2 regions of the Brevibacterium sp. genome follow, and region 2 is predicted to be linked to the other one. Evidence: predicted binding sites of a transcription regulator. Region 2 holds the regulator's gene; the other holds the start of a gene.
The links. The regulator HrcA, encoded in region 2, represses chaperone genes, less so after heat shock. The targets are predictions, from matches to a motif close to TTNGCACTCGNNNNNNNCGAGTGCNAA.

Region 1 (7,903 bases), on a different contig from region 2:
TGTCGAAGATGACGGTCGGCGACCCCCGCGATGAGTCCACCGACATCGGCTGCATCATCAACCAGAAGCAGTACGACCAGGTCGCTGACTACATCGAGATGGGCAAGTCGATGGACGGCGTCGAGATCGCCTATGACGGCTCCGATTCGCTGACGGTCGGCGAGCCCGGCTTCTACCACGCACCGGTGATCTTCTCGAAGGCGAAGAACGACTGGCAGACCAGCCGCGAAGAGATCTTCGGCCCAGTCCTCTCGGTCATCCCGTGGAAGGACATCGACGAGGTCATCGACATGGCCAACGACTCCGACTTCGGTCTCGCGGCCTTCGTCTTCACCAAGGACGTCGACGCGGCCCTGACCATGGCCAACCGGATCGAATCCGGCTGGGTCCAGGTCAACCAGGGCGGCGGTCAGCTGGCCGGTCAGTCCTACGGTGGCATGAAGACCTCCGGCTTCGGACGTGAAGCATCGCTGGAAGGGATGCTGGAAGGATTCACCCAGATCAAGCAGGTCAACATCCGCATCCGCTGATCGGATCCTCGCCGAGGCGGTCCTGCGCTCGCGGTCGAACGTGGGGTCGATCCGATCCTCACGATCGGGTCACCCGGTTCGCCCAGGCGGCCCCGCCTCGGCGAAAGTCGTTCCCTTCACCCCGTCGTCATGGTCACCGATCCGGTGCCCTGCGGCGGGGTGATGCGGTTGGCTCGGGGCTGACGTGGTCCGTTCGGGGACCGACCTCACATCCGCGGCGGCGCGCCGGAAATTTCGGTACCGTCGATCGGGCGATAATATAGAAGCACAGACATCTCTCGAAGGAGCACAACCTCTATGCCGCCGAATGACGACACCTCAGAACTGAGCGAGCTCGAGGTGGCCGTTTTGGAGTTCGAGCGGCGGTGGTGGAAATACGGTGGCGCCAAGGATCACGCGATCCGTGAGCGCTTCGACATGTCCGCCACCAGCTACTTCCAGATACTGAACTCGCTTCTCGACAACCCTGCAGCTCTGGCCAGCGACCCCATGCTGGTCAAGCGCCTTCGCCGAATCCGCAGCACGCGGCAGAGCGAACGCGCCCAAGCCCGCGTCTCGAGGTAGACATGACCGACGAATTCGACGAGATCGAGCCCGGCCGGCGCAACGGTGCCCATCGACAGCAATCCGCGGCGTCGTCGAACATCGGTGCCATCTCGCTGGTCATCATCCTCGCCCTGGTCGCGGTCCTGCTGGTCGTGGCCGCCATCAACATCATCTTCTCCTCGATGGGCAACCCCGAATCGAAGATCGCCGATCCTCCGGCTTCCGAATCAACATCGGCCGAACCCTCGCCGACCGAGAGCGAAGTCAGCGTCGCAGACGACTCGATCACCGTCGACGTCCTCAACGGCTCCGGCGTCTCCGGCGCTGCGAAGAAGTTCTCCGAGGCGGTCGAAGAGAAGGGCTGGAAGCTCGGCGAGGTCGGCAACTACTCGACGAATCTCACGGATTCGACCGTGTACTACAACGGCGAAGAGAACGCCTCGCAGGCCAAGCTCGTCGCCGAGTCGCTGGGAGTCTCGGCAACGGAGGCCTCGTCCGACTTCGAAGCCGATATCACCGTCGTCATCTGTTCGGACATCGCCGATCGCGGACCCGAGCCCAGCGAAAGCGGGGACTCGGAGTGACCCGACGCGATTCGGTCGCGCGGCAATGAGGCTGCGTCGGCTGTATCGGTTCGGCCTCGGCCGCCACCGCGATGGGGGTATGAGACGGGGACTCCTCGGTTGCGGTCGGGTTATGCGACGGTCGGTCGCCTCGGCGAATTCCTGACCGAACGGTCTGTTTCCGTTCTTAGCGATCCCCACTGTGAACAGGGCAGAAACCCTTAGATAACGAATCTATAACAGTGCTGAACCGCTCTGGGCGGGATGCGCGCCTGCTGTAGAGTTGCAACAGCTAGGCAAGCACAGCACCTTGTGTTCTATTCGTGCTTCACCGAGATAATTCTCTAGAGGTCAATGAGGGAAGTCGCGGGGTCAGTTGAGTTTTACTAGCTTCCGTATCTCAGGTGAGGTCATCTGATCGCGGTTGCGATGCGGGATTTCAATGGCACTGCACTGTATGGAGAAGTAATGGCACAAGGTACCGTCAAGTGGTTCAACGCTGAAAAGGGCTATGGTTTCATCACCCTCGAAGGCGACAACCAGGACGTGTTCGTTCACTGGAGCGCAATCCAGATGGACGGCTACCGCTCTCTCGAAGAGGGCCAGCAGGTTCAGTTCGAAGTAGGAGAAGGACAAAAGGGTCCTCAGGCGGAGTCCGTCACCCTCCTCTGAGACTGGCTGCTGTCAGCACAGTTTTCTGATCCGCTGCGGCGGGTGGTCGGAACGGCTTTCGGGCCAACCGGCACCAACCGCACGGGGGAAGCGCCGAGCAGGCAACTGCTCGGCGCTTTTCAGTGCCTGCGGGGCCCGGGGGCCGCGTCGGGTGCACCCGTGCGCATGGACTTCGATTCAGCCCAGTGTGAGTTGAGCAGCCCATGTTGAAAACAGGGCTACTCGCCCTAAACTGGGCTGTTCGAAATCGTGGGCAATCGGACTCGCGCCAAACGTTTCGCGCTGAGCCGAAATGACCTCTGTACCTTCCTCCTGCGCCCAGAACTCGTGGCTCGCACCTTCCCGCGCCCGTCATGGCCCGTCTTGGCGGGCAATGAATATTTGCACTCGCATGGGGAGAGTGCTAAATCTAGTACTGGTGAAAACCGATGGGTTCCCACCAGTCGTCTCGAGAGCGTGGTCCATATGTGGAATGGAACATGCGGACGCACTCTCTGCCGTCGCGGGCGTTGATGACTGCTCTGGATTCCCACTCCACTCCATCAGGGAGGATCTAAGCCGCTATGGCAAAGATGATTGCATTCGACGAAGAAGCTCGTCGAGGACTCGAAGCTGGCCTCAACCAGCTTGCGGACGCGGTCAAGGTGACCCTTGGACCCCGCGGTCGCAACGTCGTGCTCGAAAAGCAGTGGGGCGCACCGACCATCACCAACGATGGCGTCTCCATTGCCAAGGAGATCGAACTCGAGGACCCCTACGAGAAGATCGGCGCTGAGCTCGTCAAGGAAGTCGCCAAGAAGACCGACGACGTCGCAGGCGACGGAACCACCACCGCTACCGTGCTCGCACAGGCTCTCGTCCGCGAAGGCCTGCGCAACGTGGCAGCCGGTGCTGATCCGCTCAGCCTCAAGCGCGGCATCGAGAAGGCCGTTGAGGCCGTCACGAATGTCCTGCTGAACAACGCCATCGACATCGAGACCAAGGAACAGATCGCCGCCACCGCAGGCATCTCCGCCGGAGATCCCGCAATCGGTGAACTGATCGCCGAGGCCATCGACAAGGTCGGCAAGGAAGGCGTCGTCACCGTCGAGGAGTCCAACACCTTCGGACTCGAACTCGAACTGACCGAGGGTATGCGCTTCGACAAGGGCTACATCTCCGGTTACTTCGTCACCGACACCGATCGCCAGGAAGCTGTCCTTGAGGATCCCTACATCCTCATCGTCAACTCCAAGATCTCGAACGTGAAGGACCTGCTGCCCGTCCTCGAGAAGGTTCAGCAGTCCAACAAGCCGCTGTTCATCATCGCCGAAGACGTTGAGGGCGAAGCCCTGGCCGTCCTGGTGCTGAACAAGCTCAAGGGCACCTTCAAGTCCGTGGCCGTCAAGGCTCCGGGCTTCGGTGACCGTCGCAAGGCTCAGCTCGCCGACATCGCCATCCTCACCGGTGGCCAGGTCGTGTCCGAGGAAGTCGGGCTGAAGCTCGACAGCGTGACCACCGACCTGCTGGGCACCGCCCGCAAGGTCGTCATCACGAAGGACGAGACCACCATCGTCGAGGGTGCAGGAGACGCCGAGGAGATCGCCGGACGGGTCGCTCAGATCCGCGCCGAGATCGAGAACTCGGACTCCGACTACGACCGCGAGAAGCTGCAGGAACGCCTGGCCAAGCTGGCCGGCGGCGTTGCAGTCATCAAGGCCGGAGCTGCGACCGAGGTTGAGCTCAAGGAAACCAAGCACCGCATCGAAGATGCCGTGCGCAACGCCAAGGCTGCTGTGGAAGAGGGAATCGTCGCCGGTGGCGGCGTCTCGCTCATTCAGGCGGGCAAGGCCGCTTTCGCGGACCTCGCACTCTCCGGAGACGAGGCCACCGGTGCCAACATCGTCAAGGTTGCCATCGAAGCGCCGCTGAAGCAGATCGCCACGAACGCCGGCCTCGAAGCCGGTGTGGTTGCCGACAAGGTCGCGAACCTCGAAGCCGGATTCGGTCTCAACGCCGCAACCGGTGAGTACGAGGATCTGCTGGCTGCCGGCATCAACGACCCGGTCAAGGTGACCCGCTCTGCCCTGCAGAACGCCGCCTCGATCGCCGGTCTGTTCCTCACCACCGAGTCGGTCGTCGCCGACAAGCCCGAAAAGGCCGCCGCAGGTGCAGACGCAGCTGCCGGCATGGACGGCATGGGTGGAATGGGCGGCATGGGCTTCTGATAGCCACCGCTCGTTCGATCGGCCGTGCCGGTGCCCACAGGGGTGCCGGCACGGCCATTTTCGTACGCGGACTCCCGGGTCCCGGCCCGACGGTCAGATCGTTCACGCGGACGCGACCGCTCGTCGTGAGTCGGCGACCATCATCGCCGAGGATACCCACCGACCCGTTGTTCTGAATCCTCCGCCCGCATACGCTGGCGGTATGACCTTCACCGGCACCGATGCCTGCGGAAACAGTCCGAAGAACGTCTTCGTCGCAACGTTTGAAGAAAATCTCTTCAACGGCGACCGAGACGCGCTGACCGAGGAAATAGCCGACGACTGCGTCCTCCAGATCGTCCACCCCTCCGGCGTCGAGACCCACACCGGCCGGGGAGCCGTCGTCGAGACCCTGCTGAAACTGTCCGCTCATTCGCCCGAGGTCGGCCACCTCGAGGCGGCGATCACCCACGGCAAGGCCGCAGCGGCGTGGGGATACTGGCGGGCCGACGGCGACGACCTGCGGCACTTCTCGCACACCATGTGGTTCACCACGCACAAGGCGCAGGTGTTCGGCCAGATGAGGATCTTCCAGGCCTGAGCCGGAAGATCAGGGCCCGTCCAGCCTGAGCCAATTCAGAAGGGACCCGACCTGCAGTCGTCAGCGCTCAGTCCCAGGGGTTGTCGCGGCGATGACGGCGCTGCCCCCGGCCCCGGTCCCTCTCATCGCGGCGGGGGATCTGCCCGGGAGAGTACGGCGGATGAGACGGATGCGGCGGCTGCAGGCCCGTACCGAAATCGGCTTCATAATCTCGCTCGGGAGGTTCGCCCTGGTCGAGCTGTCGTTGGGCCTCGGCGTCGCCGAGGTGCGCCCGGGCTCGACGGGTGAGTTCCTTCTTCCGGTTGCGGATGATCTCGTCCTTGTGCGCGATGTGGCCCAACCCGCCGAACAGCATGGGCACGATGACGAAGATCGGCCAGAAGAAGATGAACCCACCAGAAGCGATCGACGTGAACGCCCAGATCGCCAGCACGATTCCGACCGGACCTGCGACGGCTCCGAGCAGTGACTGGCGCACCCGATCTCGGTAGTACTTCTGTGCCGCGGCATCGATCTGCTCCGGCGTGATCGGCACCCGATCTTCCGCGAGCCGCGCCAGTGCCTGCGCGCGCCCCGCATCATCGAGACGGCCCGGTTCGACGTCGGTGGGATCGGCGAGGACGAGATCCTCGATCAGCGCTGGGACTTCACCGAGCGTCTTGATCTTCGCAGCCGCCTCGGTGCGTTCATCGAATTCGTCCACGTCGAGCTGACCGAGAGCATAGCCTTCAGAGAGGACATCACTGACGACCGCGCGATCGGCATCCGAGGCCAGGACCTGCCCATACGATCTCGGATCTGCGCTGAATCTCGACCAGAGGGGACTGGCGTTCATGGTGAATACTCTAACCCCGCGGTCAGCAGTGAGCCTGAGGATCAGCCGGGAATCGGGCTGGACTAGACTCGACCGTGTGGAACCCGTCGTCGTGCTCATCCTCTTCGCCGTGTTCCTCGGCGCATTGTCCCAGCGCGTCACCGGGATGGGCTTCGGACTGGTCAGCGGTCCATTTCTCGTCCTCCTCCTCGATCCGTTCAGCGGCGTCATCCTCGTCAACATCTGCGGAATCGTCGCCTCATTCTCCGTCTTCGTCCGCACCTTCGCCGAGGTGGAATGGCCGCCGTTCCGACATCTTGCCTTGGGCGCGGTGGTCGGCACCGTCCCCGGCGCGCTTCTCTCGTCATCGATGCCCACCCCACCGCTGCAGATCCTCATCGGCGCACTCATCATCGCCTCCCTGATCAGCTCGCTGACCTTGGGAAGGCTGGGCCGATCAATCCCTGCGAACCTCGGCACACGGATGACGGCCGGGCTCTTCTCCGGGGCGATGTCGGCGGCAGCCGGCGCCGGGGGACCGGCGGTGAGCGCCTACGCTGTGCTGACGAATTGGGAGCAGCGGTCGTTCGCGGCCACTCTGCAGCCCTTCCTCGTCGTCGGTACCGCCTCGGCGGTGGTGATGAAGGTGATCGTCCACGGAGGGGCCTGGCCGGATCTGGAGTTCGGAGTCTGGATCGGGCTCGGTCTCGTCCTCGTGGCAGGCCTTGTCGGCGGTGATCGGCTGGCCCGTCACATCGACGTGGGCATCGCGCGGATCGGGATGCTCGTCCTCGCCTTCGGCGGCGGAATCGCGGCCTTGGTCAAGGGCTTCCTGGCATTGGTCTGACGCGGTCTTGCACGGGCCGAGCGACGGTGTCGCATGACAGGCGCGCACCGGATGCTGAGCGCCTGCGACTGCGCCGTCGTCGATGGCCTGGGATTGAGCTGTCGTCGATGGCCTGCGACTGCGTCGCCGATCGCCTGGAACTGAGCAGATGTGGGGCACAGGCTCAGACGCCTGTCAGCTTCATCGGGCATACTGTTCGAGGACAAAGCTAGCCTGGGAGGCATGGATCGTGACTGAAGTATTTCTGTTGCTGCTCGTAGTTCTCGGGGCCGTCTTCTTCATCGGCCACCGCAAGGAGAAGAAGCGGCAGCAGGAATTGCACGCCGCCGAACTTCAGCAGGTGAAGAAGACCGCTGAAGAGGACGTCACCTCATTCGGCGAAGAAGTCGCCGAACTCGACGTCATCACCGCGGGAGTCGACCTCGACACGGGCGGAGCGCAGGACTACAAGCAGGCGCTCGACTCGTACGACATCGCCAAGGAGACGCTCGAGAAGGTCGCCGAACCCGCTGACATCCGCCACGTCACTGAGGCGCTCGAAGACGGCCGTTACGCCGCCAAGTGCGTTCGCGCCCGGTTCGAAGGCAAACCCCTGCCGGTGCGTCGTCCGCCCTGCTTCTTCAACCCCCAGCACGGACCCTCGGTCGAAGACATCGACTGGGCTCCGGCCGGCGGTCAGCTGCGCCCGGTACCCGTGTGCGCCGCCGATGCCGAACGAGTCGCTGTCGGTGCAGATCCGCTGGTGCGCAAGGTCGTGACCGGAGACGGACACACCCGTCGCGCCTACTGGGAGGCCGGACCGGCCTACGCCGAATACAACCGCGGCTACTTCAACTCCTACGCCGGTTCGGGCCTGCTGCCCGGCGTCCTCATGGGTGCCATGATGTTCGGCGGAATGGGCGGCGGCTGGGACGGTGCCTACGGAGGCGATATGGGCGACGCCGGTGGAGACATCGGCGGCGACGGCGGTGGCTTCTTCGGAGGTGACGGCGGCGACGGCGGCGGCCTGTTCGACGGATTCGGAGACCTGTTCTGATGGACACGATCGAGATCCGCGGCGAGTCGATCAGACTCGGCCAGCTGCTCAAACTCCACGGAATCGCCGAACACGGCGCCATGGCCAAGGACTTGATCGCCGACGGCG
Region 2 (7,903 bases):
CCCGGGTGCATGTGCAGGGCAGAGCCCAAGTATTCGGTCAGGGCCACGACTTCGTCGAGGTCCACCTCGGCGTCGGTCTCATTGAGGATCTCGGTGTTCATTCGGCACTCCCCCACAGGTCGTAGGCTTCGACGATCTTCGTCACCAGCGAATGCCGGACGACGTCCTTGCTGCCCAGTTCGCAGAACTGCAGGTCATCGATGCCGTCGAGGATGTCGCGGACGACCTTGAGTCCGCTGCGGGTCTTGCCCGGCAGGTCGATCTGGGAGATGTCACCGGTGACGACCATGCGCGATCCGAAGCCGAGGCGGGTGAGGAACATCTTCATCTGCTCGGCCGTCGTGTTCTGGGCTTCGTCGAGGATGATGAACGCGTCGTTGAGGGTGCGCCCGCGCATATAGGCCAAGGGAGCGACCTCGATCGTGCCGGTCTCGATGAGCAGCGGGATCGATTCGGGATCGACCATGTCGTGGAGGGCGTCATAGAGCGGACGCACATACGGGTCGATCTTGTCGTTGAGCGTGCCGGGCAGATAGCCCAGGGATTCGCCGGCTTCGACGGCAGGCCGGGTGAGGATGATCCGCGAGACCTCTTTGTGCTGGAGGGCGTTGACGGCCATCGCCATCGCCAGGTAGGTCTTGCCGGTTCCGGCCGGACCGATGCCGAAGGTGATCGTGTGGTTGCGGATGGCCCTGACGTAGTCGTGCTGGCCCATCGTCTTCGGACGGATCGACTTTCCCCTGGTGGAGAGGATGTCCGTGCCGAGCACCGCCGAGGCGGCCGCTCCCTCGGAGGAGAACGTCGTGACCCTCTCGATCGTCTCTTCGTTGATGCGATGGCCGGCCGTGTGCAGCTTCTTGAGTTCCCCGATGACGCTGACGAAGGCTTCGACACGCTGGGGGTCACCGGTGACCTGGACCTGATTGGCCCGGACGTGGATGTCGAGGTCGTCGAAGGTCTTCTCCAGGGCGCGCAGATTCGACTCTCCGGGGCCGAAGAAGGCGACGAGGTCGATGGAGTCCGGGATGACCAGCCGCACGGTGTCGCGTTCGGCGTCGCGTGTGTCCGTCACGGCATCATTGCCCGCGGCACCGTCGCCGGGTGCGGCGGCGTCCGAGTCGGTGGGGTTCATGGCGTTCGGGTTCGGTGGAGTGATGTCCAGAATGTTCCTTTGCAAGTGGGCGCACCGTCACCGGCGGCGCCAGAGTGTGCTTCCATCCTAGTCCGGTGTCTCACCAACGGCCCAATGAATTCTGGGCCAGGACGAGACCGGCGGGTCCTGCCGATGACGAACGCAGGATCGTCGGTCCCAGCAGCACCGGTCTCGCTCCACGGCCGGTCAAGGCTGCGAGTTCGCCGTCGCTGATGCCGCCTTCGGGCCCGACGACGAAGACGATGCGCTCCGGCAGCGGCGAATTGCCCTCCGCGATCAGATCGGCCAGCGCTGCGGAGAGTCTGCGCTGAGCGGTCTCGTGGAGGACGAAGACCGCATCGGACTCGTCGAAGGCTGTGGCCAGGGAGGCCCCGCGGACGAGTTCGCGCAGCACCGGAAACCGGGAGCGTCTGGCCTGCAGGGAGGCCGCATTCAGCAGGTTCTCCCATTTCGCGGCCATCTTCTCCCGCTTCTTCGCCGGCCAGTCGGCGATCGAACGTTCGGCGGCCCAGGGAATGACGTCGTCGACGCCGATCTCCGTGGCCGTTTCGATCGCCTGCAGGTCTCGGTCGCCCTTGGCCAGGGCCTGGACGAGCACGAGGCGTGGGCCGGTGCTGTCCTCGTGCGTCACCGCGGTGACGTCGATCGTCAGCTCGCTCGTCGAGGCGGCCGTGACGGTTCCGCGCACCCGTGTGCCGTCCCCGTCGACGATGTCGATGTCCTCGCCGGGACCGATCCGACGCACCCGCACCGCGTGCCCGGCCACGTCCTCACCGAGGGTGAGAGCGGACCCGACGACCGCCTCGGCGGCGGTGGCGGAGCGGAATACGGGAAGACTCACCGACCGGCGAACCTCTCACGCATGCGGGAGAACATTCCGCGGTTCTCCGTCGAGATCTGGGCCCGCGGTGCTTCCTCTCCGCGCAGTTCGGCGAGCTTCTCGAGCAGTTCGCGCTGTTCGTCGTCGAGGGTGTCCGGGGTGAGGACGTCGACGGTGATGAGCAGGTCGCCGCGAGTCTCCGAGCGCAGGCGGGAGGCGCCGAGTCCGGGGAGTTTGACGACGGTGCCGGACTGGGTGCCGGCGGCGATGGTGAGGTCCTGGGTGCCGTCGAAGGTCTCGAACGGGATGGTCGCTCCCAGGGTCGCTGCGGTCATCGGCACCGAGACGGCGGCCCGGAGGTTGTCGCCGTCGCGCTGGAAGACCTCGTGGCGGGTGACCATGACCTCGACGAAGAGATCACCGGCGGGTCCGCCGCCGGGACCGACCTCTCCCTGGCTGGACAGCTGGATGCGGGTGCCGTCGGAGACTCCGGCGGGGATGCGGATCTTCATGGTCCGCTGCTTGCGCACGCGTCCGTCGCCCTGGCAGTTGAGGCAGGGGTTGGGGATGACGGTGCCGAAGCCGTGGCAGGAGTTGCAGGTCTGGTTCGTGACCATCTGGCCCAGCAGGGTCCGCGTCATGCGCTGGACGCTGCCGGCGCCGTGGCACAGCGAGCAGGTCTCGATCTTCGTGCCCTCCTGCGTGCCGGCACCCGAACAGGTGTCGCAGACGACCGCAGTGGTCACGTCGAGATCGACGGTGCCGCCGAAGGCCGCGGTCTTCAAGTCGATGTTGACGCCGACGAGGGCGTCCTTGCCGCGCTGTGTGCGCGGGATGGGGCCTCCGGCCTGTCCGCCGCCACCGCCGAAGAAGGTCTCGAAGATGTCGCCGAATCCGCCGAAGCCGCCGCCGGCGGGGAAGCCCTGACCGTTCTCGCCGCCGCCCATATCGTAGTTGCGGCGCTTCTCCGGATCCGAGAGCACGTCGTAGGCCAGTGAGATGGCTTTGAATTCGTCTTCGTGACCGGGATTGACGTCCGGGTGGTACTTGCGTGCCAGCTTCCGGTACGACGACTTGATCTCAGCCGCGGAAGCGTCTTTGGACACTCCGAGTGTTTCATAGTGATCGGCCACAGAAACTTCTCTCTCCCTGACGTAGTGGTCTTCTCTGTTCGTGGTGGTGGCTGCGCTCCTGCGCGGTACTCACCGGTTGCGTGCTGCCCGACTGCGGGCACCCCTGGTCGTCGTCACTGCACCGGCCCTACCCTCGGTCGAGGATCGAGGACACGTACTTCGCGACGGCACGGACTGCCGAGATCGTCGTCGGATAGTCCATCCGGGTCGGGCCGAGCACCGCCAGTCTGGCCGACGAACCCGCGTCATGACCATATTCGGCGGCGACGACGGAAGTCGAACTGAACGATTCGTGAGTATTCTCACGCCCGATGCGCACGCTGATCCCCCCATGGTCCTCTGCCATCGAGGTGAGCAGCCGGAGCAGGACCACCTGCTCCTCGAAGGCTTCGAGGATCGGGGCCATCTTCTCTCCGAATTCGCTGCCGGAACGGGCGAGGTTCGCAGTCCCGGCCATGATGATGCGCTCTTCGCGGGTCGCGGCGACGAGGTCGACGACGGCGGCCCTGACCTGTGTGAGTCCGGACTCGTCACGTCCCGCCGACTCGCTCGATTCGGCGGCGACCGCCTCGGCGGTGGGGGACGAACCGAAGACCTGCGCGAGCGTGCGTCCGGCGAAATCGGCATTGATCTGGTCGCGCAGCCCGCGGACGGCATCCTCGTCGAGCGGGGTCGGGGTGATCACGGACTTCTGCTCGACCTGACCGGCGTCGGTGATGAGGACGACGAGGATCCGGCCGGGGCCGAGGCCGACGATCTCGACGTGTTTGATGCGCGCCCGCGACACCGTCGGGTATTGGATGAGCGCCACCTGGCGGGTGAGGCCGGAGAGCACGCGGACGGTGCGGTCGAGCATCTCGTCGAGGTCGACATCGCCGTCGATGAGCTGGAAGATCGCGCGGCGCTCGGCGGTGGTCAGCGGTTTGAACTCGTCGATGCGGTCGACGAACATCCGGTAGCCGAGGTCGGTGGGGATCCGACCGGCCGAGGTGTGGGGTTGGGCGATATAGCCTTCGTGCTCGAGCTGGGCCATATCGTTGCGGATCGTGGCCGGGGAGACGCCGAGGGTGTGGCGCTGGACGATCGCATTCGATCCCACGGGTTCGTTGGTGGCGACGAAGTCCTCGACGATGGCGCGCAGCACCTGTGCACGTCTGCTGTCGTTCATCGCGGTTCTCCTCTCCGTCTCTTCAGCCGATCACGGTCCCGTGCCGATACTTGGCACTCCTTGAGCCTGAGTGCCAATTCTACGCTTCTCGTCCCCGGAATTCATTTCTGGGGGTGACCTGCGGGTCTGCGCGCCTGCGGGACCGTCCTTGATTATGGTGGGTGCCCGTGAATGCTTTTGATCGCTATGGCCCCGATGTGCTCTCCGGTTCCTCGCCGTCGTCGCACCGTCCGCAGAAGTCCCGTCAGGTCGAGCTCGGCCTGGGCATGGTTCTCGAGGATGCGATGAGCGGCTATGTCGGTGCTGTCGTCGGCGCGGAGAAGACCACGGCCGGTGTCGTCGTCAAGCTCGAGGACCGCGTCGGCAAGGTCCGTGCCTTTCCGCTGGGACCGGGTTTCCTCCTCGAAGGACAGCCCGTCGATGTGCAGCTGCCGAAGAAGAAGGCGCAGCAGCCCGGGCGGACGGCTTCCGGGTCTCGCGCCGTGGTCGGTGCGAAGGCTCGAGTGGCCCGCGGGTCGCGGATCTGGGTGGAGGGCAAGCACGATGCCGAACTCGTCGAGAAGATCTGGGGCGATGATCTGCGCATCGAAGGCGTCGTCGTCGAACCCCTGGGCGGTCTCGACGACGTCGCCGACAAGCTCGCAGCCTTCGGTCCGGATCGGGACCATCGGGTCGGTGTCCTCGCCGATCACCTGGTGACCGGGACGAAGGAATCGAAGATCGCCGAGGCGGTCCGTGCCGATCCGCGCTACCGCGACGTCGTCCACATCATCGGCCACCCCTACGTCGATATCTGGCAGGCGGTGAAGCCCCATGTCGTCGGCATCCGGCAATGGCCGGTCGTCCCCCGCGGTGAGGACTGGAAGACGGGAATCCTCCGGCGCATCGGATGGCCGCACGCCGACCATCGAGATGTCGCTCGCGGGTGGGTGCGCATCCTCGGGAAGGTGAGCACGATCGCCGATGTCGAACCGACGCTGTCGGGTCGGGTCGAGGAGCTCATCGACTTCGTCACCGTCGGCTGATTGACTTCGGTGGTGCGTCGGTGGCCCGTGGTGGTCACGGCGAGCTGTCGGCGTGTGCCGAAACTGTCACAGGAGTGAGGCTTTCCCGACATCCTCGGGACGCGGGGCTCGGCTAGTCTGGAGGGCAAGCGTTCTTCGAAAGGATCCCCATGTCGCACCACCCCGAGCAGCCGGGCAGCCGACCGATGCCGCCGAACTACTCTCAGGCGTCGGGCCCGCAGCAGCCCTACGCGCCGCAGGGCCAGCAGTATTCTCGGCCGCAGACGCACAGTGGTCAGACGGGCTACGGCTCACAACAGTCGTTCGGCGCGCAGCCTGGTTACGGCGGTCAGCCGGGGTACGGTGGTCAGCCGGGGTACGGTGGGCAGACTGGATTTGGCGCGCAGCCGGGTTACGGCATGCCGCAGATGCACAACCCGGCGATGTTCGACTCCCGCTCCCTGCCCGAGCAGGCGTACGGACCCGGCTCCGAACAGTTCTGGATGGCCCCCGAACCCGACCGGACCACGGCTCTGTGGACCCACCTCGGCGCGCTTCTGTTCGGGTTCATGCCGCTCATCATGTTCCTCGTGAAGAAGGACGAGTCGCCGTTCGTCCGCGAGCATTCGCGTCAGGGACTCAACGCGATGATCACGAACACGATCGTCACCTTCGCAGCCCTCTTCGTCTTCGGCATCCTCGGTTTCATCCTCGCATTGGTGACCTTCGGGATCGGCATCATCATCATGTACGCCGCGGTCATCGTCCCACTCGTCTACTGCGTCCTCTACATCATTGCCGCCGTCGCAGCGAACAGGGGCGAGGGGTATAGGTTTCCGCTCACCATCAACTTCGTGAAGTGACCATCCCCCGTCACCCCGCGCACTCTGGGACAGCCCGCACTCCCTGGGTTAATGTGGAGTGATCGCACACTCTGAAGGGACTCTCATGTCGGACAACCCGCAGCAGCCGAACAACGGACAGTCACAGCCGATGCCCCCGAACTATTCCCCGCAGTCGGGCTCACAGCAGCCGCAAGCGCAGCAGCCGCAGCAGGGTTCGCAGCCGCAGCAGAATGGTCAGACCCAGTACGGCTCGCAGCCGCAGAACCCTCAGCAGGGATCTCAGCCCGGCTTCGGCTCTCAGCAGCCCCACGCCGGGCACGGCTCCCCGCAGCAGAATCCGGCCTACGGCTCGCAGCCCGGCTACGGCTCCCAGCAGCCTTTCGGCGCTCCCCAGGGACAGCCGCAGGCGGGATACGGATTCCAGGGAGCATCCTCGGCGCAGTCGGCTGCCGCCGGTGTTCCCATGGGAGCAGAACTTCCGGATGCCGCCTACGGTCCGAACTCACTCGGATTCTGGAACGCCGACCAGAGCGAACGCACCACCGCACTGTGGTCACACCTCGCACACGCCGCCACCTACGTCGTCGGCGTCGGCTGGATCGTCACCCTCATCCTCTTCATCATCAACAAGGACAAGTCGCCGTTCCTGCGTCATCATGGCGCACAGTCGCTCAACCTGCTGATCATCGGTGTCATCGCCGGATTCGGCATCGGACTGATCGGCGGAATCCTCACGATCGTCGGCATCGGCTTCCTCATCCTGCTGCTCCTGCCGGTGCTCTCGATCTACATGATCGTCATCGAGATCATCGCCGGAATGGCAGCCAACCGCGGTGAGGGCTACCGAATCCCGATGACTCCGAACTGGATCAAGTGAGCTGACGCAGCCCGAGAGTCCCACCGGCGCAGATTCGCTGAGCAGCTCGCCCCGCCGCCCGATCCGGATGGCGGGGCGAGACTCGTTCACACGTATTCGGTGAGGATGCGCACCATATAGTCGGCCATGAGACGTCCCTGCAGAGTCGGCTGGAACCAGCCGGCCGCGGCGCCATCCGCGTCGAGCAGACCCTGTCCGACGAAGGTTCTGATCGCCTGCTGGCTGCCCGGAGCCAGAGAGTCCAGGCGCAGCTCACGGTCGATCCGAGCGGCGAGCATGATCCGCTCGATCTCCCGGGTCCGATCATCGAGGACCTCCCGACCGATCGACGGGGACTGCCCCGCCACGAGCCGGTCGGCCCAGGCACGCGGATGTTTGGCGTTCCAGAACCTCACACCCCCGACATGGGAGTGGGCGCCCGGCCCGAAGCCCCACCAGTCGGCATTGCGCCAATAGGCCAGATTGTGTTCACAGCGCGTATCGGGACCGGTCGACCAATTGCTCACCTCGTACCAATGCAGACCGGCGGCGGAGATCGCGGCGTCGGCGATCTCGTATTTGTCGGCCAAGTCGTCCTCATCGGGCATCGGCAGTTCGCCGCGGCGCACCATCGCGCCCATCTTCGTTCCCGGTTCGACGATGAGGGAATACGCCGAGATGTGATCGACCTCGTTGGACAGGGCAACCTCCAGCGAGCGACGCCAATCGGCGAACGACTCCCCCGGGGTGCCGTAGATGAGGTCGAGGCTGAGTTCGAGTCCGGCGTCCTTGACCCAGCGAGCCACCTCGGGGATCTTCTCCGGATCATGGGTGCGGTCCAAGGTCGCGAGCACATGCGGCACGGCCGACTGCATACCCATGGAGATCCGGTTGACACCGGCTCCGGCGAGAGTCGCGATATAG

Region 1: the regulator HrcA is predicted to act here: its motif matches at 2,692-2,718, upstream of groL (chaperonin GroEL).

The regions. Positions count from the first base shown of each region.
Region 1 is NZ_JBQDYQ010000010.1:14,756-22,658, forward strand. Features, by position in the region: gene ACTIIH_RS04910 (aldehyde dehydrogenase family protein) at 1-530, shown strand, start outside; gene ACTIIH_RS04915 (DUF3263 domain-containing protein) at 828-1,094, shown strand; gene ACTIIH_RS04920 (LytR C-terminal domain-containing protein) at 1,097-1,660, shown strand; gene ACTIIH_RS04925 (cold-shock protein) at 2,108-2,311, shown strand; gene groL (chaperonin GroEL) at 2,875-4,518, shown strand; gene ACTIIH_RS04935 (hypothetical protein) at 4,721-5,098, shown strand; gene ACTIIH_RS04940 (DUF1707 SHOCT-like domain-containing protein) at 5,166-5,933, opposite strand; gene ACTIIH_RS04945 (TSUP family transporter) at 6,010-6,759, shown strand; gene ACTIIH_RS04950 (hypothetical protein) at 6,989-7,795, shown strand; gene ACTIIH_RS04955 (RNA-binding S4 domain-containing protein) at 7,795-7,903, shown strand, end outside.
Region 2 is NZ_JBQDYQ010000059.1:5,862-13,764, forward strand. Features, by position in the region: gene ybeY (rRNA maturation RNase YbeY) at 1-101, opposite strand, end outside; gene ACTIIH_RS13540 (PhoH family protein) at 98-1,132, opposite strand; gene ACTIIH_RS13545 (16S rRNA (uracil(1498)-N(3))-methyltransferase) at 1,233-1,994, opposite strand; gene dnaJ (molecular chaperone DnaJ) at 1,991-3,106, opposite strand; gene hrcA (heat-inducible transcriptional repressor HrcA) at 3,234-4,274, opposite strand; gene ACTIIH_RS13560 (DUF3097 family protein) at 4,436-5,299, shown strand; gene ACTIIH_RS13565 (DUF4870 domain-containing protein) at 5,449-6,141, shown strand; gene ACTIIH_RS13570 (DUF4870 domain-containing protein) at 6,227-7,000, shown strand; gene hemW (radical SAM family heme chaperone HemW) at 7,087-7,903, opposite strand, start outside.